3 regions of the Luteococcus sp. H101 genome follow, and region 2 is predicted to be linked to each of the others. Evidence: riboswitches for the same ligand, from Rfam matches in the RefSeq annotation. Region 2 holds a riboswitch; each other region holds the start of a gene.

Region 1 (7,243 bases), on a different contig from region 2:
CGCGCCAAGGGCGCCGGCAGGGGCTCTCACTACCTCCCTGCGGTCAGTTGTCGCTTCGCGACGGCCACGTCGATCTCGAAGTAGATGGAGGCGACCGCTGGGTCGACGAGACCGTCCTGCCGGTCATCGTGGATCTGGACGGCACCCAACGCTCGCCAGAAGGGGACAGCCGACCGTGGCGTCACCGCCGGCGTGTGCAGGGTCAGGACGCCGTAGCCGAGGTGATCCGCCCCGTTCACCAGCCGGGCGCACACCTGCCGCGCCAACCCGTTCTGCCGGAACCGCGGGAGAACGGCCACGCGCACCAGTTCCCCCACATCCTCCCGCAGTCCGTACCTGCGCTGCACCGGCTCCGGGCCACGGCGTCGAAAGGGCCGGACCCCGCCGCAACCGATGATCCCTTCCCCGGCCTCGGCGACGAGCAGCGCCGCGCGGGGGTCACGCAGGTAACAGTCCTCCGCCCGATCAAGGTCGGCATGCCAGATGGGGTTGTAGTCCAGGCCGTGATCCTCCCGGACGCTGGTCAGGACCAGTCCGCGTACCGCGGAGAGGTCCTGCGGCCGGGCGTCGCGGACCGATACTCCTGGGAGGTTCTTGGTGGGCTCAGGCAAGGTCTTCCAATCTTTCTTCCATGCTTGACGTGGGTCAACTGAACAGGCTGACCAATTCCCGGGTGTACGGATCTCGCTGCTCCGCGCAGAGGTCCTGCGCGGGGAACTCGTCGATGAACTGGCCGTGGCGCATCACGACGATCTGGTCGGCGACGAATCGTGCCGCCGCCAAGTCATGGGTGATGAACAGCATCGAGACCTGCAGATCCTCCTGCAGGTCCTTGAGAAGGTTCAGGATCCGGGCCTGGAGGGAGACGTCCAGACTGGCGGTGGGTTCGTCCAGCACGATCAGCTCCGGCTCGATGCTCAGGGCCCGGGCAATCGCGGCCCGCTGCAGCTGGCCGCCGGAAACCCGGCCGGGCATCCGGTCCAGCAGGGTGGTGGGCAGTTCCACCCGCTCGAACAGCTGTTCCGCCAACTGGCGACGACCGCCGGCCTCGGCGACGCGCCGGCGCAGCACCTCCGGCTGGCAGTCTAGCGGTTCCAGCACTGAGGTGAGCAGTGGCAGCCGGGCGTTGAAGGAGTCGGTGGCGCTCTGGAAGACCGCCTGGATCCGTGCCCGCCTGTGACGGTAGGGCCTCCCCTTGAGGGCGGTCAGTTCGTCGTCGCCCAGCCAGACTCGGCCGGAGTCCATGGGCTCGACGCCCAGCAGGCAGCGGGCCAGGGTGCTCTTGCCGGAGCCGCTCTGGCCCACCAGCGCCAGACACTGCCCTCGTTCGATGGCCAGGTCGACGCCACTGACGGCGCGCAGCCCGCCCAGATAGGTCTTGGTGATGCCCTGGGCCAGCAGGGCCGGTGTGGTCGATGACATGCTCACGCTCCCTGCTGGGTGACTGGCAGCCGGTCGAGGTCCCGATCGATCGGTGGCAGCGCCGCGAGCAGGCCGCGGGTGTAGGGATGACTGGGCCGGGCCGTGATCTCGGCAACGGTGCCCTGTTCCACGATTTCGCCGTGGCGCAGCACCGCCATCCGGTCGGCATGGGTCCGGACGCAGCGCAGGTCATGGGTGATGAACAGCACCGCGCAGCCCGTGCTGGCCCGGAGCTGGTCGATCCTGGCCAGCACATCTGCCTGGGTAACGGCGTCGAGGGCCGTGGTGGGTTCGTCGGCGATCAACAGCCGCGGTCGCGCCATGACGGCCGTCGCCAGCACCACCCGCTGCAGCTGGCCACCGCTGAGCTGGAAGGGGTATCGGTTGGCCGTGGCCTCCGGGTCCAAGCCCACCTCCTCCAGCGCGGTCAGGATGGTGCTGTGGTACGCCGAACTGTTCGTCGTCCCGTGTGCCCCCAGGGCCTCCGTCATGTGGGCACCGATCCGGTGGTAGGGGGAGAAGGCACCGGCATAGTTCTGGAAGACGTAGCAGATCTCCGTGCCCCGGATCCGGCGCATCTGCCGTCGTCCCTGGGTCAGCAGGTCGTGCTGACCCAGCCGGAGCGTTCGGGCCGTGCGCGTCAGGCCAACCGGCAGCAGGTCTCCGATGGCGTGGGCGGTCACGCTCTTGCCGGAGCCGCTCTCGCCCCCCAGTGCGAACCATTCGCCGGGCTGCACCTCGACGTCGATTCCGTGCACCAGCTCCAACCCGTGGGGTGCCGTGACCCTCAGGTCCTCGATCTGCAGGGTCATCTGGCGGCTCCCGTCGTGATCCGGGTGGGGTCGGTGGAGTACTGCTTGGCCAGCGCGTCGCCGGCCAGGCTGGTCAGCAGGACCACGACGAAGATCGCCAGCCCCGGGGCGAACATCAACAACGAGGTCCGGCCGAAGTAGGCGCGCCCCTCATTCAGCATGGCGCCCCATTCCGGGGAGGGTTGGGGCACACCCAGCCCCAGGAAGGACAAGGAGGCCACCAGCAACACGATCTTGCCGATGTCGAGCGTCGCCAGGCTGAGCACGGGCCCGATCACGTGGGGGACCAGGTGCCGGCGGATGATCCGTGCGGTCCGTGCGCCACTGATCCTGGCCGACATGAAGTAGTCCCGGGTCTTCTCCTCCACGACGATGCTGCGCACCAGCCGGGTGTAGCCGATCCACTTGACCACCACGATCGCGAGGACCAGGTTGAACACGCCCGGGCCCAGCAGGCCGGTCAGCACGATGGCCACCACGTACTCAGGCAGCGCCATGAAGGCGTCGCAGAGCCGCATCAGGGCCCAGTCGAGTCCGCCGCCCAGGTAGCCCGAGTAGAGACCGAGCGGTACGCCGATCCCGGCCGAGAGCGCCAGCGCCAGCATGGAGATCCCGACCGTGGTGCGGCCACCGGTGAGGATTCGGGACCAGATGTCGCGGCCGAGTTGGTCGGTTCCGGCAAGGTGCTGCCAACTGCTTGGCAGCAAGGCCTGCGTGAGATCCACCTGCAGCGGATCGTGCGGGGCCAGCCACGGGCCAGCCAGCCCGAGCAACAGGAGCAGCACGGTGGCGGTGGCCAGGGTCACGGTATTGCGGTTGACGGTGCGATTCATCGTGTCCCTTTCAGCCGGACTTCCGGGCTGATCCAGCGGTAGCTCAGGTCAACCAGCAGGTTGATCCCGATGATGGCGATCCCGATCACCAGGATGAAGCCCTGGATCACCGCATAGTCGCGACGGGTGACCGCCTCGACGGCCAGCTTGCCCACCCCGGGCAGCCCGAAGACGGCCTCCACCACCACGGAACCCGAGAGCAGACTGCCCAGGCTGACGCCCATCATCGTGACGACGGGAATCAGGCTGGCCCGCAGCACGTGCGCTCGACGCAACACCCGCTCGGGAACTCCCCGGGCGCGGGCCGAACGGACGAAATCCCGATGCTGGGTCTCCTGGAAGGAGTTGCGGAAGAGCTTGATGAAGGGCGGGGCGATCGCCACGGCCAGGGCCGCGCAGGGCAGCACCAGCCCGGCTCCACCGCGCCAGCCCGAGGCCGGCAACAACCGCAGGTCCACCGCAAACCACTGGATCAGCAGCAGTCCCAGCCAGAAGGTGGGCATGGAGGCCCCCAGGTAGCACCCCGCGGACACCAGCCGATCGATCCATGTGTCGGGATGGGTGGCGGCCAGGGTTCCAAGGGTAACCACCAGGACCAGGGTCACGGTGATGGAGGACAGTGCCAGCAGGGCGGTTGCGGGCAGGGCCTCGCCCAACTCGTGCGCCACCGTCTGACCGGTCATCACCGACATCCCGAGGTCCCCGCGCAGCAGTCCCGACAGATAACGCCAGTACCGCACCAGCAGCGGATCGTCCAGCCCCAGCTGGGCGCGATAGGCAGCAATCTCGGCCTGGCTGTGGGCGATGGTGTCCACCCTCAGCACCGACAGTGCGGCGTCACCGGGTGCCAGGGCCACCACCAGGAAACTCACCACGGTGAGGAACCAGATGCTGAATCCGATCCCGGCCGTGTGCCGCAGCAGCCGGACCAGGGGGTCAGCCACGGTCGAGGTCCTTGGTGATCATCGGGTACTCGAACTCATTGCTGGGGGTCTGCCAGCCCGTGACGCCCTTGGCGAAGGCGGCGGTCTCCATCGGTGCCACCAGGTAGCTGTTGAGCTGGCGGTCGCGGACCGTGACCCCCAGCTGTCTGGCCACGCTGGCCCGTTGGGTGGCATCCGGCGCACTGTTGAACCGATCGATCAGCTTGTTCAGGGCGGGGTCGTCCAGCTGCCCGTGGTTCTGTGCGCCGCCGGGGGTGAGTGAACCGTGGATGAAATAGGACCCGTCGCCGCGGGTCACGGTATTGGCCGAATAGGTGGCAACATCCCATTCCTTGCTGGTCAGGTGCTCGTCGATGTTGTCAGCGGTGACGATCTTGAAGGTGATCCCGACCTGGCTGGCGGAGTTCTCCATCACCTGGGCGATCTGGGGCAGCTCGGGCCGCGCCACATAGGTGACGATGTTCATGGTGAGGGGCTTGCCCTTGCTGGTCACCTTTCCGTTGCTGACCTCCAGCCCGGCCCGTTGGAAGTACCTGAGGGCCGCCTCCTTGCCGGACGGCCGGGTCACCTGCCCGGGAGAAACGGCGGTCTTGCCGGCGAAGGGATTGTCGGTGGCCTCGCCGTAGCCGCTCATCACGGTCTTGGCGATGGCCCGCCGGTCCAGCAGTGCGTCGATTCCCTGACGGAAGTCCTGCTTCCCCCAGAGTTCGGCCTGGGGGCCCTTGAAGTTGAACAGCAGGTGGTAGACCCGGGTTCCCGTCCGGGTCTCGACGGTGTACCGGTCGTCCTTCTTCAGTCCGTCAAGGGTCTCGGTGGAGGGCCGGTAGATCACGTCGGCCTCGCCGGACTGCAGCGCCAGTAGCCGGGCATTCGCGTCCTGGTTCGCGGTCATCGTGGCCCGCTCCAGCCTGGCCCTGCCATCCCAGTAGCCGTCGAAGCGGCTCAGTTCGGCCGCCCCGGTGGTCGTGAAGCTGTCGAACTTGAAGGGGCCGGTTCCGATGGGCTTCTCGATGCCGGCTTCGGGGTCGATGATGGCGGTGTTGAAATGGACGAACTCGCTCATCAGGCCCGCATAGGGCTTGGTGGTGGTGATCGTCAGGGTCTGACCGTCGGCCTTCATCGACGCGATGGGCAGCAGCGCCTTGACTCCGGGGTTCTTGCTGATGGCCCGCTCGATGTTCTGCTGCACCACCTGCGCGGTCAACGCCTTGCCGTTGTGGAAGGTGACCCCGTCGCGGATGGTGAGCTGCCAGGTATTGCCCTTCTGGGTCCACGCCGTGGCCAGACCGGGACTCAGGGTACCGGTCTTGATGTCCAGCTTGACCAGCGTCTCGACGGTGCCGGAATTGAGGATGAAGGCCGTCTGCACCATGTGCGGGTCGGTGGTGTTGGCCGGGTAGACGGTCACCAGGCGCAGCGTGTGCGCGGCTCCCGTCGATGCTGAGTCATCCTGGATGCCGCATCCAGTCAGGGCAACGGCGGCTGTCGCGAGGGCGACGAGGGTCTTCTTCATGGTGGTTTCTCTCCAGTGTCGTGGATGCCGGGGCACCCGGAAGAGAATCCAGGCAGCAGAACTCGGCCACAGGGCTGACCGATGACCGGCCAACAGTGGCTCGCAGCGGGCACGGGTGTGCGCCCATTCTCGTTCCCTCCATCTGCGTGGATTCCTGAACGAACACGCAGGCAGTTCTCCTGGCTCCAGTTCATTGGCCGCACTCGCCTTCCCAGCCCCGAAGGGCCAGTGGCATCGTGAGTGCGGCCTCCCTGTCACAGTGGCGAGACCGCGCCGGAATCACACCGGCTTCTCTGTTGGGCCCTGACGGGCACCTACGTGTACGTGGCGCAGCGTAGCAACGGGGAGAGCCAACTCGGCGTCGGTCATGGAAGCAGATGTGGTGACGCCGCCCTTGAACTGATCGTACCTACTGTCTATAGTGAATATAGACAGTAGGGGGGATCCATGGACATTGTGCTCTCGAACACCAGCGGCGTGCCGATCTATGAGCAGATCAAGGCCCAGATCAAGGCCGCGATCCTGCGCGGGGAACTCGCGGAAGGCGACGCCCTGCCCAGCATCCGTGGGCTGGCGCGCGACCTGCAGGTCAGTGTGATCACGACCACCCGCGCGTTCAGCGATCTGGCCGCCGAGGGTTTCGTCACCAATGTCCCGGGAAAGGGCAGTTTCGTCCTGCCCCGCGACTCCGAACTGGTCCGCGAGCAGGTGCTGCGTGACGTCGAGGCCCACCTCGGCAAGGCCATCGCGGCGGCACGGCTCGCGTCCCTGACCCCCACCGAGCTCCATCAGGTGCTCGACGCCCTTCTCACGGAGGAATCATGAACCCACTCGTGATGCACGCCATCACCAAGGACTTCCCCGGCTTCTCGCTGGGGCCCATCACCTTCGAGTTGCCCCGCGGCTACGTGACCGGCCTGGTTGGTGCCAATGGGGCCGGCAAGACCACCCTGCTCAAGATCGCCCTGGGGCTGGTGCACCCCACGTCGGGCAGCAGCCAGCTGATCGACCGCGAGCGCGTCGGCGTCGTCTTCGACGTCCCGAGCCTGCCCCGCAACTGGCGGCTCCGCGAGATTGCGCCCGCGTTGAAGCCCTTCTACCCGAACTGGAGCGACGCCACCTTCCAGCGGATCGCGGGCTGGGGTGGCCTGGAGATGGACAAGCGGGTCCACAACCTCTCGCGCGGCATGGGGATGAAGCTGCAACTGGCCATCGCCATGGCCCACGACGCCGAGCTGCTGCTCTTCGACGAGCCCACCAGCGGTCTGGACCCGCTGGCCCGCAGCGAACTGATCGACATGATCGCCGAGTACATGACCGACGAGAACCACACCGTCCTGTTCAGCTCCCACATCACCAGCGACATCGAGAAGATCGCCGATCATCTGGCCGTGATGAGCGCTGGCCGGCTGGTGGCCGGTGGTCCGCTGCAGGAGGTGATCGACGGCTTCCGACTGGTCAAGGGAGGGCGTGATTCCCTCGCCCCGGTTCAGCAGTTGGTGCTTGGTGCTCGCCAGCACGACGCCGGCTGGGACGGCCTCATGCGCACCGAGGACACCGTCGCGCTGCCGGATGGTGTGCTGAGCGAAGCGCCCAGCGTGGAGCAGGTCGTGATCGCCCTGGCCAAGGAGGGGCGACATGCGTGACTTTTCTGCAGACCCTTCCCGCAAGCAGAAAGGCTCGTCCATGATCAAGTTCCTCGTCCTGGACCTACGCATC
Region 2 (6,942 bases):
GGCCCCATGATACCGCCGGTAGTACCAAATCGCACTGCTCGCCAAATGATCGATGTCACGCGCCTGTCACAGCCGGCCTACTTGCGGATCCACAGTCCGGGCGTGCACGGGGACTCCCGCGGGGACCCTCTGGATAAAGGAGACCGCGTCGGGCCCGGTCAGCACGGCGGGATCGGCATCGGGGACGACGCAGACCAGGCCCGGGACGCCCAGGTTCCGCGCAGCGGTCATGGCCTCGTCGGGCTCAGGAGTGAAGCAGGTGGCGGTGCACGACGGGTGGCAGCGCAGCCATTCGATGGCCACCGACGCGTCATCCGTCCACAGGTGCTCGCCGGGAACCGGGGCCAGCCGGGCCAGGATCACGGCCCGCTCATCCCGCGGCAGCGGGGTCAACGGGGCAAACAGGTGGTCGGGGGCACCGACCGTCCAGCCGGCACGCAGCGGCCCGTCGAGTTCCAGCCCGACGATGTTCAGCCGCGGTGAATCCCCTTGCCAGCCGTCGGCCTGGCCGGTCCGGTGGGTCTGGTTGGGAGCGCCCAGGTGGCCCAGCACGTGCAGGGTGCTGGCGCCGTAGCCCGCGGCCACCAGCAGCTCCGCGAGCTGCGCAGGGGTGTGCTCGTCGGAGCTGAGCACGATCACCCGTCGCCCCGGCGCCAGCTCCCGGTTGACCAAGCTGACGTCGCGGCCGACGACGCTGACCACGGCGCAGCTCTCCGCCGCCCAGTTCAGTTCAGCGCGGGCCAGGGCCACCGAGGAAACGGCGGGGTGGATCCGGACCCGCTCCGCGCCCAGCATCCCGATCAGCGTCGTGCCGATCCCGCTGACCAGCGGATCACCGGAGGCCAGCACCACCACCGTCGCATCGGCGGGCAAGCAATCCAGCAGCGCGGGCAGCTTCTCCCGTAGTGGGGAGGGCCACGGCAGGCGAGTTGGGCGCGGGGACCCCTCGAGGAGCATCGCCAGGTGGCGGGCGCCGCCCAGCACCACGTCGGCGTCGAGCACCAGCCGTCGCAATCGTTCGGGCAGGCCATCCCAGCCGTCGGCGCCAACCCCCACCACGTCAACCGGTCGCTCGGAGCTCATGGTGCCCAACGCTAGCGGCACGGCTGCGGCCCGCCCCAGTGCCAGACTGGTGGGATGCTGCTCACCCTGACCTCCACCGCGCCCTCGGCGTCCGACCTGGGCTTCCTGCTGCACAAGCATCCGGAGCGCGTGCAGCGCAGCAGCCTCAGCGTGGGCACCGCGACGGTCTACTACCCGGAGGCCAGCGACGAGCGGTGCACCGTGGCGCTGAGCGTCACCGTCGACCCGATCGCGCTGGTCAAGCAGCGCGGCATCAAGGCGCAGCCCGGCACCCTGGGCCAGTACGTCAACGACCGCCCCTACGCGGCGGGCTCCATGCTGGCACTGGCGATCGGCAAGGTCTTCACCACCGCCCTCAACGGCCGCTGCGATGCCCGCCCGGACCTGGCCGCCAGCCCGCTGCCGCTGACCGTGCACCTGCCGGCGATGGCCGTCCGCCCCGACCAGGGACAGGACGCGAATGAGCTGGTCACCAGCCTGTTCGGGCCGCTGGGTTGGCAGGTGGAGACCCGCAGCACTCCCCTGCTGGAACAGGATGCCGGCTTCGACTGGGGTCCGTCGCCCTATCTGGACGTCACCCTCACCGGCACCCTGCGGCTGGCCGACGCGCTCAGCCACCTCTACGTCCTGCTGCCCGTGCTGGACCGGGGCAAGCACTACTGGATCAGCACCGACGAGGTCGACAAGCTGCTGCGGCGCGGCGGCGACTGGCTGCCCGGCCATCCACAACGCGAGTTCATCACCGGCCGCTACTTGGGCGCGCATCGCGGCCTGGTGGACGACGCCCTGACCCGGCTGGAGGAACTCGACGACCGGCTCCCCGCCGAGGTGGACTCCCCCGAGACTGACGACGCCGAGGCGGAGATCACCGAAGCCGAGGCCACGGACAACGAACCCGAAGCGCGCCATCCGCTGCGCAAACTCCGCCTGGAAGCAGTCCTGGCCGAGCTGCACCGCGGCGGGGCGCACAGCGTCGCCGACGTCGGCTGCGGCGAGGGCGCCTTCCTGCGCCACCTGCTGCCCGACCCGCAGTTCACCCGGGTGCTGGGACTCGACGTCTCGGCCCGTGAGCTGGAACGGGCGGAACGCAAGCTCAACCTGGACCGGCTGAGCGACACGGTGCGCGGCAAGCTGACCCTGCGCCAGTCGTCGGTCACCTATCGGGACGACGCCCTGACCGGCTTCGACGCGATCCTGCTGGTGGAGGTGCTGGAGCACGTCGACGAGGATCGGCACCCGTCGCTGGAGGCCAACATCTTCGGCGCCGCGCAGCCCGGCCAGGTGATCGTGACAACGCCGAATGGCGAGCACAATGCCCGCTACGGGCTGGGGGCGGGCCAGCTGCGCCACCCGGACCACCGCTTCGAGTGGACCCGGGAACAGTTCGCCGCGTGGGCCGCACGGGTCGCCCAGGCCTACGGCTACCGGGTGACGCTCGGCGGCATCGGCGACGACGACCCCGAGCTCGGCCCACCCACCCAACTGGCCGTCTTCACCCGCACCGAGGAGGCCTCCCATGGCTGACGTCCACGTCCCGGAACTCTGCCTGGTGGCCCTGATCGGGGTCTCCGGCGCGGGCAAGTCCACCTTCGCGCGGGAGAAGTTCGCGCCCTTCGAGGCGGTCAGCTCGGACTTCTGCCGCGGCCTGGTCAGCGGTGACGAGAATGACCAGTCCGCCTCCGCCGACGCCTTCGAGATCCTGCACCACATCGTCGGCAAGCGGTTGGAGCGCGGCCTGCTGACCGTGGTGGACGCCACCAACACGTCGCCCCAGGCCCGCAAGGAATTGGTCCGGGTGGCCAAGGAGCAGGACGTGCTGCCGGTCGCGATCGTGCTCGACGTCGATCCGGCAGTGGCGATCGAGCGCAACACCCACCGGCCGGATCGCGCCTTCGGTGAGGGGCCGGTGCGCCGGCAGGCCGCACAACTGGCCAAGTCCCTCAAGGGCCTGCAGCGCGAGGGATTCCGACACATCACGGTGCTGGGCTCCACCGAGGAGATCGAGCAGGCCCGGATTGTTCGCGATCCGCTGCTGAACAACCACAAGCACCTGCATGGCCCCTTCGACATCGTCGGTGACGTGCACGGCTGCTTCGACGAGCTGGTGGAGCTGCTGAAGACCCTGGGCTACCGGATCAGCCGCGACCACGACGGTCACGCGGTGGACGCGGAACACCCCGACGGCCGCACCGTCATCTTCGTCGGTGACCTGGTGGATCGTGGCCCCGGCACGGTCGACGTGCTGCGGCTGGCCATGGGAATGACCGCCGCCGGCCATGCGCTGGCGGTGCCCGGCAACCACGAGGCCAAGCTGGTCCGGGCCCTGGACGGGGCAAAGGTGCAGGTCAGCCACGGTTTGGAGACCACCCTGGCGGAGCTCGACGCCCAGCCGGCCAGCTTCCGGGCTGCGGTGCGGGAGTGGTGCTATTCCCTGGTCTCCCACCTGGTACTGGACGACGGGAAACTGGTGGTGGCCCACGCCGGGTTGAAGGAGGCCTACCACGGGCGGGCGTCGGGTCGGGTGCGCTCCTTCGCGCTCTACGGTGACACCACCGGCGAGACCGACGAGTTCGGCCTGCCGGTTCGCTACCCGTGGGCCGACGAATACCGCGGCCAGGCGATGGTGGTCTATGGCCACACCCCCACGCCGCGGCTGGAGTGGGTGAACAGCACGCTCTGCCTGGACACCGGCGTGGTCTTCGGCGGGCAACTCTCCGCGCTGCGTTACCCGGAACGGGAGACGGTGCAGGTGGCCGCGCACGCGGTGCACTACCAGCCGGTCAAACCCTTCGCGACGGCCGAACGCGCGCCCGACGAACTTCGGCTGGACGACGTGCTGGGGTTGCGGAATGTCGAAACCGAGCTGCTGGGCCGCGTCTCCATTCCCGCGGAGAATGCCGCCGGCGCGCTGGAGGTGATGAGTCGCTTCGCGCTGCACCCGTCGCAGCTGGCCTATCTGCCGCCGACGATGTCCCCGGTGGCCACGTCCAAGCGCCCTGACCACTTGGAACACCCCGATGAGGCCTTCAGCCAGTTCCGCGAGTGGGGCGCCGGACGGGTGGTCTGCCAGGAGAAGCACATGGGTTCGCGGGCCGTGGTTCGGCTGCACGACGATGGCGATGTGGTGCACACCCGCACCGGCCGGGCCTTCCTGCCGCCCAAGCTTCAGGCCGAGTTCACCGGACGGCTGCGCCGGGCCGCCACCGCCGCCGGGCTGTTCGAGGAGCTGGGCAGCAGCTGGCTGCTGCTGGATGCGGAGCTGCTGCCGTGGTCGATGAAATCGGAGGGGATGCTGCGGGAGCAGTATGCCGCCGTCGCCGCGGCCGCGAAGCTGTCGTTGACCGCCGAGGTGGCGGCGCTGGAGGCCGGCGTCGGGCGCGGGCTGGAGCTGGCCGACGAGTTGGCCGCCGCCCGGCAGAGCCTGGCCAATGCCCACGCCTATGACCAGGCCTGGCGGCGTTATGCCTGGCCAACCCGAGGTCTGGCCGGGGTGCAGCTGGCGCCCTTCCAGGTGCTGGCGGCACAAGGCAGCACCTTCGAGACCCGCGACCACCGCTGGCACCTGGCCGTCGCGGACCGGTTGGCCGAGGCGGATCCCGAGCTGATCCGTCGCACCCGACAGCTGGAGGTGGACGTCGAGGATCCGAGCTCGGTGGCCGAGGGCGTGGCGTGGTGGGAGGAGCTGACCGGCGCGGGCGGCGAGGGAATGGTGGTCAAGCCGCTGGCCAACCTGAGCCACACACAGAAGGGTGCGCTGATGCAGCCCGGCCTCAAGGTCCGCGGGCGGGAGTACCTGCGGATCATCTACGGCCCGGACTACACGGTGGAGCGCAACCTCACCCGGCTGAAGAACCGCAACCTGGGCAAGAAGCGCTCGCTGGCGCTGCGGGAGTACGCGCTGGGGCTGGAATCGCTGCACCGGCTGGTGCGCGACGAACCGTTGTGGCGGGTGCACGAGCCGGTCTTCGCGGTGCTGGCCATGGAGTCGGAGCCGGTGGATCCGCGCTTGTGACGGCGGTGTGGCCCGGCCCTGGAAAACGCTAGGGTGGGCCTCACTTGGCCCGAGGTGCCTCCGAACCGGTCCGCCGGGGGTTGGGGAGAATCTGGGAAGCCGGTGGGAATCCGGCACAGGCCCGCTGCGGTGAGCCGGGGCGTCACGCACGCACCCGACGAGTCCGAAGACCGGCCTCGAGCCACTGACCATCCATCGGCCACTTGAGCGGGAGCCTCGAATGCCCTTGTCACAGAAGTCTCAGTCACCCCAGAAGGCGCCCACGGCGCTGACGCACCAGCACTTCCCCTTCTCCGCCATCGTCGGCTGTGAGTCCGACGACCTGGACGCCATGGGTCTGGCCCTGGTGCTGACCACCATCCAGCCGCAGATCGGCGGCGTGCTGGTCCGCGGCGAGAAGGGCACGGCGAAGTCCACCGCCGTGCGCGCGCTGGCCGCCGTGCTGCCGCCGATCGACGTCTTCCAGGGCGATCGCTTCTCCATCGACCCGGCCGATCCGCGCGCCACCTCGCCCGACGGCCCCTTCGACATCGAGTCGGTCACCAGCCGGGCGGTGCGGCTGGTGGAACTGCCCGTCGGCGCCACCGAAGACCGGGTGCTGGGCTCCATCCACCTGGAAAGCGCCTTGTCACACGGCAATGTGGAGTTCGAGCCGGGGCTCTTGGCCAAGGCGCATCGCGGGATCCTCTACGTCGACGAGGTGAACCTGCTGCACGACCACCTGGTGGATCTGCTGCTGGATGCCGCCGCCATGGGCCGGGCGACGGTGGAACGCGACGGCGTCTCCATCGAGCACGCGGCGCGCTTCGTGCTGATCGGCACCATGAACCCGGAGGAGGGCGAGCTGCGCCCCCAGCTGCTGGACCGCTTCGGCCTGACCGTCGAGGTGGCCGCCCCGCGGGACTGGCAACTTCGCGCCGAGGTGGTGCGCCGTCGGATGGCCTACGACGCTGACCCGGCCGGTTTCCAGGCCCGCTACCAGGCGGCCGATGAGACCCTGAGCCAGCGGATCGCCCGCGCCACGGAGCTGCTGCCCAGTGTCCGGCTGGGTGATGCGGCGCTGTTGAAGATCGCGGAGATCTGCGCCGCCTTCGAGGTGGACGGCCTGCGTGCCGACATCGTCACCGCCCGCACCGCCATCACCCACGCTGCCTGGCAGGGCCGCACCGCCGTGACCAAGGCCGACATCCGCCAGGCCGCCCTGCTGGCGCTGCCACACCGGCGTCGACGCAATCCCTTCGACGCCCCCGGTCTGGACGAGGACCTGCTGGACCAGCTCTTGGGCGACGACGAACTTCCGCCCGAGCCGGAGGAGCAGCAGCCCGACCCAGGCCAAGGCCCCGACGATGCCCCGGAGGATGATCGCGACCCAAAAGGCGGTGAGGGTGACGACGGTGAGCTGACCCCGCCGGAGCCGCCCAGCCCGCAGGACGGTGGTGCCGACTTCACGGACCCCGAGCCTGTCGAGGGGCAAGAGGAGGACCTGCCGCTGCCCCCGCCGCCCCTTCCCCCGGACGCGGCCTCGGACGGGGCGCAGACCGTGGTGAGGGCCGCCACGCCGTCGCCCCGGCCGCGTACGCTGACCGTGCGCGGGGTGGGAGATGGTGCTGCGGGCAAGCGCAGCCGGGCCATCACCAGTAGTGGGCGACGGGTTGGCGCCCGTCGCCCGAATGGCGACTCGACCGGATCGCTGCACCTGGTGGAGACCCTGCGCGCCGCCGCCGGGGAACAGCCCCGTCGCCGGGACGCGGCTGCCCCAGCCAACCCAACCACGATGGCCGAGCCTGCCGAGACCCCCCGATCAGCTCGGGGAACGGGGAGGGAAGGCACTCGCCTGGATCTGCGCG
Region 3 (7,243 bases), on a different contig from region 2:
ACCAGGGTGAGGTGTCCGGCTGCCAGCGAGGAGACGCCCACCACGTGCACATCGGCCTCAACGGCCTGGGCGGCAGCCTCCTCGGGGGTCTGGAAGAGCGGGCCCACGTCGACGTCGAAACCGAGATCGGCGAAGGCCGTGGCAATCACCTTCTGGCCCCGGTCGTGACCGTCCTGGCCCATCTTCGCGATCATGATGCGAGGACGACGTCCCTCGGCCTCCTCGAAGGCCTCGACGGCCTTGCGAGCCTCTTCCATCACGGTCGAACCCTCCGCTTCCTTGGAGTAGACCCCGCTGATCGTGCGGATCTGCGCGGTGTAGCGGCCGAAGACCTTCTCCAGGGCGTCCGACAGCTCACCCAGGCTGGCCTGGGCACGCATCGCGTCGATCGCGACCTTGAGCAGGTTGCGCTCCGGGTCGGTCGGGTCGGGGTTGGCAGCCGCCCAGGTGACCTTCTCCAGGGCGGCCTGGCAGGCGGCCTCGTCCCGCTCGGCCCGCAGCTTCTCCAGCTTGGCGATCTGCTCGGCACGCACCTTGGCGTTGTCCACCTTGAGCACGTCGAGCGGATCGTCCTTGTCCAGCTGGAACTTGTTGACGCCGATCACCGGCTGACGGCCCGAGTCAATCCGCGCCTGGGTACGGGCGGCGGCCTCCTCGATGCGCATCTTCGGGATGCCCTGCTCGATGGCCTTGGCCATGCCGCCGGCCTCCTCGACCTCCTGGATCAGGCCCCAGGCCTTCTCCGCGAGGTCCTGGGTCAGCTTCTCCACGTAGGTGGAGCCGGCCCACGGGTCGATCACGCGGCAGTTGCCCGACTCCTGCTGGATGAACAGCTGGGTGTTGCGGGCAATCCGGGCGCTGAAGTCTGTCGGCAGCGCAATGGCCTCGTCGAGGGCATTGGTGTGCAGGGACTGCGTCTGGCCCTGGGTGGAGGCCATCGCCTCGATGCAGGTGCGCACCACGTTGTTGTAAACATCCTGCGCGGTCAGGGACCAGCCGGAGGTCTGCGAGTGGGTGCGCAGGCTCATCGACTTCGGGTTCTGCGGATTGAACTGCTTCACCAGGCGGGCCCAGAGCATGCGAGCCGCACGCATCTTGGCCACCTCCATGAAGAAGTTGGTGCCGATCGCCCAGAAGAAGCTCAGGCGGGGAGCGAACTTGTCCACCTGGAGGCCCACGGACTCGCCGGCGCGGATGTACTCCACGCCGTCGGCCAGGGTGTAAGCCATCTCGATGTCGGCCGTCGCTCCGGCCTCCTGCATGTGGTAGCCGGAGATGGAGATCGAGTTGAACTTGGGCATGTTCGCGCTGGTGAAGGCGAAGATGTCCGCGATGATCCGCATCGACGGCAGCGGCGGGTAGATGTAGGTGTTACGAACCATGAACTCCTTGAGGATGTCGTTCTGGATCGTGCCGGCCAGCTGCTCCGGCTTCACCCCCTGCTCCTCGGCCGCCACCACGTAGAGCGCCAGCACGGGAAGCACGGCGCCGTTCATGGTCATCGAGACGCTCATCTGGTCCAGCGGGATGCCGTCGAAGAGCTGGCGCATGTCCAGGATCGAGTCGACGGCCACGCCGGCCATGCCCACGTCGCCGGAGACGCGCGGGTGGTCGGAGTCGTAGCCCCGGTGGGTCGCCAGGTCGAAGGCGATCGACAGGCCCTTCTGCCCGGCCGCCAGGTTGCGACGGTAGAAGGCATTGGACTCGGCGGCCGTCGAGAAGCCGGCGTACTGGCGGATGGTCCACGGCTGGTTGGTGTACATGGTGGCGTACGGGCCGCGGAGGAAGGGTGGGATGCCCGGCATGGTCTCCAGGAAGTCCATGCCCTCGTAGACGTCCGTGCCGTAGATGTGCTCAACCGGCAGCTGTTCGGGGGTCACCCACTGCTCGACGGCGGGCGCCTGCGCGAGCAGCTGCTCGAACTGGGCCTGGGCGTCGGCCGGGATGGCCTGCTCGTCCAGCGGGACGGAATCGAAACGAACCTCGGTGCTCACTTGGAGACTCCCAACGTGTCGAGGGTGGTGCCGAGCAGAGTGACGACGTCGACGCCCAGGGCGACGGTGCCGTCAATGACTCCTTCGGCTTCGGATGCGCCCTCGCCCAGCTCCTTCAGGTTGCCGGCCAGGTACACGGTCTTGGCACCGGCCTCCTTCAGGGCCTTGGCGACGGGCAGTGCCTGCTCGGCGTAGACCTTGGCATTGGAGCACAGGCAGGCAACGGGCGTGCCGGCCTGCTTGAAGGCCGCGACGATCTCCTCGGTGGAGCCGCCCTCGGCCTTGGGCGTGGGCAGCCCGGCAACGTGGAAGAGGTTGCCGGCAAAGCCCTCCCGGGCACCGAAGTCACGACGCTGGCCCAGGCAGGCCAGGAAGACCGAGGCATTGGGCTGGGCCTTGACGGCGTCGCGCATGGCCTCGAAGACCTCGGAGTCCCGGTGCCATTCGAGCCCGGCGAAGGCCGGGGCCTCGGGGCGGGGGCGGGCGGTGGTGACGTCCAGCTCCTCGATGTTCGGGAACTCGGAGACACCGGTGATCGGCTTCTTGCGGGTGGCCAGGCGCTTGGCGCGCTCGGCGATCACCGGCTCCAGCTCGGTCTTGGCAAGCCCGTCGACAACGGCCTTGGCCATGCCACCGGCAGCCTCGAGCTTGCCGAAGACAGCCCAGCCGGCCTCGGCCAGCTTCTTGGTGAGGGACTCGACATACCAGGAGCCGCCCGCCGGGTCATTGACCCGGACGATGTTGGACTCCTCGGCCAGGATCACCTGGGTGTTGCGGGCAATGCGACGGCTGAAGTCGCCGGGCAGGCCCCACGCGGTGTCGAAGGGCAGCACGGTGATCGCCTCGGCGCCACCGATACCGGCGGCGAAGGTGCTCATGGTGCCGCGCAGCATGTTCACGTAGGCGTCGTCGCGGGTGACCTCGCGCCAGGAGGTGACGGCGTGCTGCCGGGCACCCCGCTTGGCCTCGGAGACCCCGAAGACCTCGCCCACCTTGGACCAGCAGGTGCGCAGCGCGCGCAGCCGGGCAATCGTGGCGAACTGGTCGACGGTGGCGGTGACCCGGAAGTCGATCGCGTCGAAGGCCTGGTCGGGGGTGAGCCCCTGGTCGATCAGTGCCCGGACGTACTCGGCACCGGTGGCCAGCGCGTAGCCCAGCTCGTGCACGTCGCCGGCGCCGGCGTTGTGCCAGATGGTGGCGTCCACGACGATGGCGCGGGAGCTCCGCATCCCGTCCAGCTTCTTGACCCACTCGGCCAGCGCGCCCAGCTCGGGAGTGGTGCCGTTGAGGGCGGCCAGACCGATCGGGTCCAGGCCCAGCACGGCGGACTTGTGGTTGCGCGGCTTGTCGCTGGCGTCCAGGACCTGCAGCAGCGCCTCGGCGGCGGCCTCCTGGTCGGTACGGCTGGACACCTCGACGGTGATCAGCTCCAGCAGCACGCCCTCCAGTGTGCGGGCCAGGTCCTCGGCCTTGATGGCGTCGGGGTCAACCCGGAACCACAGGCTGCTGGCGCCGCGCTCCAGGTCGGTGAGCACCGCTTGGCTGGTGAAGGCCGCATCGGGATCCTCGTGCAGGGCCCGCACATCCCACGCGTCGGCCTCGCCATTGTGCACTGTGGTGCCGCGGGTGAAGGGGGCGACGCCGGGGTAGCCCAGCTCCTTCGGGGCATCCTCCAGCGTGTAGATGGGCGCGATCTCCACGCCGTCGACGGTGGTGGTGACCAGTCGGGCAACCGCCTGGTCACCGGTCAGTAGCTTGTCTTCTGGACGTCCGCGGTTCAGGACCTTGGCGGCTGCCTCGCGCCACTTGTCCATCCCCGGCTTCGCGAAGTCGCTGGCGAGCTTGAACTCTCCAGCACCCCCGCGGGCGTCCGGCTCAGTCGTTGTCATGGGACTCCTGCTCCGATGAGGTTGTCGTCGGCTCCCCCGAAGGGTGACCGACCTGACGTGTGGACTCCTCGGTTCCGTTCTGGTGGTGACGCGTGAGCCCGGGAACACCCTGCAGGACTGATCCCGGGGCCGGCGCCCCTGCGCTCGCACCTGGCGGGTACGACGCCGCTGGCAGGTATTCGGACTCGTGGGCACTTCGCCCGAAGGCGTCTTCCTCGACCACCGCTTCCCAGGCCCAGACCCAGTGCTGCTCGTCCGGTGGCGTGCGATCCCTCGCATGCCGGACGGGTGGTGTCGTTCCCACTCACCGCTGCGGGACAGTTCCGGATTCTCGCCGGATTCCCTCTTGCGTCGGCCTGCGTGCACAGGTCGAACCAGCACTTCAAACCCTAGCGGGAGGCCTGTCTGCGCGGGGGTGGCGGGGTGAGAAAATGGCACTTGTGGTCAGACCGTAGGCGCGCCCGGTCGACCGTCTCGGCGCCGAGTGGACGACGCGCCGCGGAGTGGCTATAGTCTTCTCTCGCGCCTGCCGCTCCGGCCAAGCCCGGGGCATGATGGCGCCAGATCCGCCGGAAACGACGGATTTGCAACGGAAAGTTCGATGAACTAAAGTTGAACGGGTTGCCGCAAGGCAGTCCACGGCAGGAAGTCAGGCGTTGCGACGCATGGCCCACTGCCAGCCGGTCGAGGATCGGAGTTGACACTCCGAAAGATTGCCGGTAAGGTTGTCGAGTTGCCCCAAGCGAGCGTCGTGGGATGTGAGCGCGGGTCGTGCCCGAAACTTGAGAACTCAACAGCGTGTCTAAGGTCAATGCCTAAATTTACCCGTGGCCATTGATTGGATCCCTTTTGTGGGGGTTTGGTTGGTGGTTATGGTTTCTTTGAGTATGGAATTTTGATTTGCCAGTTTTCTGGTATGTCGGGTTTCGAACTTGTTGATGTGACGACGTTGCCGCCTTTGGTGGTTGTCGATATTTTTCAACGGAGAGTTTGATCCTGGCTCAGGACGAACGCTGGCGGCGTGCTTAACACATGCAAGTCGAACGGTAAGGCCCTTCGGGGTACACGAGTGGCGAACGGGTGAGTAACACGTGAGTAACCTGCCCCAGACTCTGGGATAACCGCCGGAAACGGTGGCTAATACTGGATATTCAGCTTTCATCGCATGGTGGTTGTTGGAAAGATTTTTTGGTTTGGGATGGGCTCGCGGCCTATCAGCTTGTTGGTGAGGTAGTGGCTCACCAAGGCTTCGACGGGTAGCCGGCCTGAGAGGGCGACCGGCCACATTGGGACTGAGATACGGCCCAGACTCCTACGGGAGGCAGCAGTGGGGAATATTGCACAATGGACGGAAGTCTGATGCAGCAACGCCGCGTGCGGGATGACGGCCTTCGGGTTGTAAACCGCTTTCAACGCAGACGAAGCGAGAGTGACGGTATGCGTAGAAGAAGCACCGGCCAACTACGTGCCAGCAGCCGCGGTGATACGTAGGGTGCGAGCGTTGTCCGGAATTATTGGGCGTAAAGAGCTTGTAGGCGGTTTGTTGCGTCAGAAGTGAAAACTCAGGGCTTAACCCTGAGCCTGCTTCTGATACGGGCAGACTAGAGGAAGTTAGGGGAGAACGGAATTCCTGGTGGAGCGGTGGAATGCGCAGATATCAGGAGGAACACCGGTGGCGAAGGCGGTTCTCTGGGACTTTCCTGACGCTGAGAAGCGAAAGCGTGGGGAGCAAACAGGCTTAGATACCCTGGTAGTCCACGCCGTAAACGGTGGGTACTAGGTGTGGGTCACATTCCACGTGATCCGTGCCGCAGCTAACGCATTAAGTACCCCGCCTGGGGAGTACGGCCGCAAGGCTAAAACTCAAAGGAATTGACGGGGCCCCGCACAAGCGGCGGAGCATGCGGATTAATTCGATGCAACGCGAAGAACCTTACCTGGGTTTGACATGTACCGGAAACCTTCAGAGATGGAGGCCCCTTTTTGGTCGGTACACAGGTGGTGCATGGCTGTCGTCAGCTCGTGTCGTGAGATGTTGGGTTAAGTCCCGCAACGAGCGCAACCCTCGTCCAATGTTGCCAGCACGTAGTGGTGGGGACTCATTGGAGACCGCCGGGGTCAACTCGGAGGAAGGTGGGGATGACGTCAAGTCATCATGCCCCTTATGTCCAGGGCTTCACGCATGCTACAATGGCCGGTACAATGAGCTGCGAGCCTGTAAGGGTGAGCGAATCTCAAAAAGCCGGTCTCAGTTCGGATTGGGGTCTGCAACTCGACCCCATGAAGTCGGAGTCGCTAGTAATCGCAGATCAGCAACGCTGCGGTGAATACGTTCCCGGGGCTTGTACACACCGCCCGTCAAGTCATGAAAGTCGGTAACACCCGAAGCCAGTGGCCCAACCCTTTTGGGGGGGAGCTGTCGAAGGTGGGACTGGTGATTAGGACTAAGTCGTAACAAGGTAGCCGTACCGGAAGGTGCGGCTGGATCACCTCCTTTCTAAGGAGCTTTGTACAGGCAGCCGTTGTGTTGTTTGTCATTCACGCTGGTTCCAACACGCACGTTGTTGGCCGGTCGTGGCTCTGGATTGTGGAACATTGACCAATGCACTCGTCTGAGTGGATGTTGTTTCTAGTACTGCCCTTTTGGGGTGTGGAACGAGGTGGTGTCCGTGAGGAGGGGTGTGACACGCTGTTGGGGTTCTGAGGGGTCGGTCACGCATGGTGACGCTCTCTGTGTCGAACCGCATACTGATGACTGTTGTGGTTGTTGGTGGTGGTGTCGCCCGTATTTTGAGAACTGGACAGTGGACGCGAGCATCTTTGTAGTGTTTTTTTACAAGCTACTTAGTGCGATCGGTGGATGCCTAGGCACCAAGAGCCGATGAAGGACGTTGTAACCTGCGATAAGCCCTGGGGAGCTGGTAAACGAGCTGTGATCCTGGGATTTCCGAATAGGGAAACCTTGAAGTTACCGGAGTTGTGTCCGGCAACCTCTGCCTGAATGTATAGGGCAGTTGGAGGGAACGCGGGGAAGTGAAACATCTCAGTACCCGTAGGAGAAGAAAACAATAGTGATTCCGTGAGTAGTGGCGAGCGAAAGCGGAGGAGGCCAAACCGTGTGTGTGTGATAGCTGACAGGTGTTGCATGCGCGGTGTTGTGGGGCCATTCGGATCATACTGTCATGTGATCAACAAGTGAGAAATGTGCAGCGAAGGTGAATCAGTTGGGAAGCTGGACCGGAGTGGGTGAGAGTCCCGTAACCGTATGTTGTGCACTTGTGAGTGTTACCCCAAGTAGTGCGGAACCCCTGAAATTCCGCGTGAATCTGGCGGGACCACCCGTTAAGCCTAAATACTCCT

What was found. Region 2 has a riboswitch for cobalamin ahead of AAEX60_RS00990 (VWA domain-containing protein). Riboswitches for the same ligand answer to the same signal wherever they lie in the genome.
Region 1: linked by a shared signal. The riboswitch ahead of AAEX60_RS02220 (ABC transporter substrate-binding protein) and the one ahead of AAEX60_RS00990 (VWA domain-containing protein) in region 2 are both predicted to bind cobalamin.
Region 3: linked by a shared signal. The riboswitch ahead of mutA (methylmalonyl-CoA mutase small subunit) and the one ahead of AAEX60_RS00990 (VWA domain-containing protein) in region 2 are both predicted to bind cobalamin.

Annotation. Positions count from the first base shown of each region.
Region 1 covers NZ_JBCDMW010000007.1:106,848-114,090, forward strand. Annotated here, with positions in the region: gene AAEX60_RS02195 (GNAT family N-acetyltransferase) at 30-611, opposite strand; gene AAEX60_RS02200 (ABC transporter ATP-binding protein) at 646-1,422, opposite strand; gene AAEX60_RS02205 (ABC transporter ATP-binding protein) at 1,425-2,234, opposite strand; gene nikC (nickel transporter permease) at 2,231-3,067, opposite strand; gene AAEX60_RS02215 (ABC transporter permease) at 3,064-4,011, opposite strand; gene AAEX60_RS02220 (ABC transporter substrate-binding protein) at 4,004-5,524, opposite strand; cobalamin riboswitch at 5,677-5,857, opposite strand; gene AAEX60_RS02225 (GntR family transcriptional regulator) at 5,972-6,349, shown strand; gene AAEX60_RS02230 (ABC transporter ATP-binding protein) at 6,346-7,170, shown strand; gene AAEX60_RS02235 (ABC-2 transporter permease) at 7,211-7,243, shown strand, end outside.
Region 2 covers NZ_JBCDMW010000004.1:76,107-83,048, reverse strand. Annotated here, with positions in the region: gene cbiE (precorrin-6y C5,15-methyltransferase (decarboxylating) subunit CbiE) at 67-1,083, opposite strand; gene AAEX60_RS01000 (3' terminal RNA ribose 2'-O-methyltransferase Hen1) at 1,138-2,607, shown strand; gene AAEX60_RS00995 (polynucleotide kinase-phosphatase) at 2,600-5,095, shown strand; cobalamin riboswitch at 5,131-5,288, shown strand; gene AAEX60_RS00990 (VWA domain-containing protein) at 5,316-6,942, shown strand, end outside.
Region 3 covers NZ_JBCDMW010000044.1:2,771-10,013, reverse strand. Annotated here, with positions in the region: gene scpA (methylmalonyl-CoA mutase) at 1-1,994, opposite strand, end outside; gene mutA (methylmalonyl-CoA mutase small subunit) at 1,991-3,883, opposite strand; cobalamin riboswitch at 4,037-4,276, opposite strand; rRNA gene AAEX60_RS15920 (16S ribosomal RNA) at 4,862-6,380, shown strand; rRNA gene AAEX60_RS15915 (23S ribosomal RNA) at 6,717-7,243, shown strand, end outside.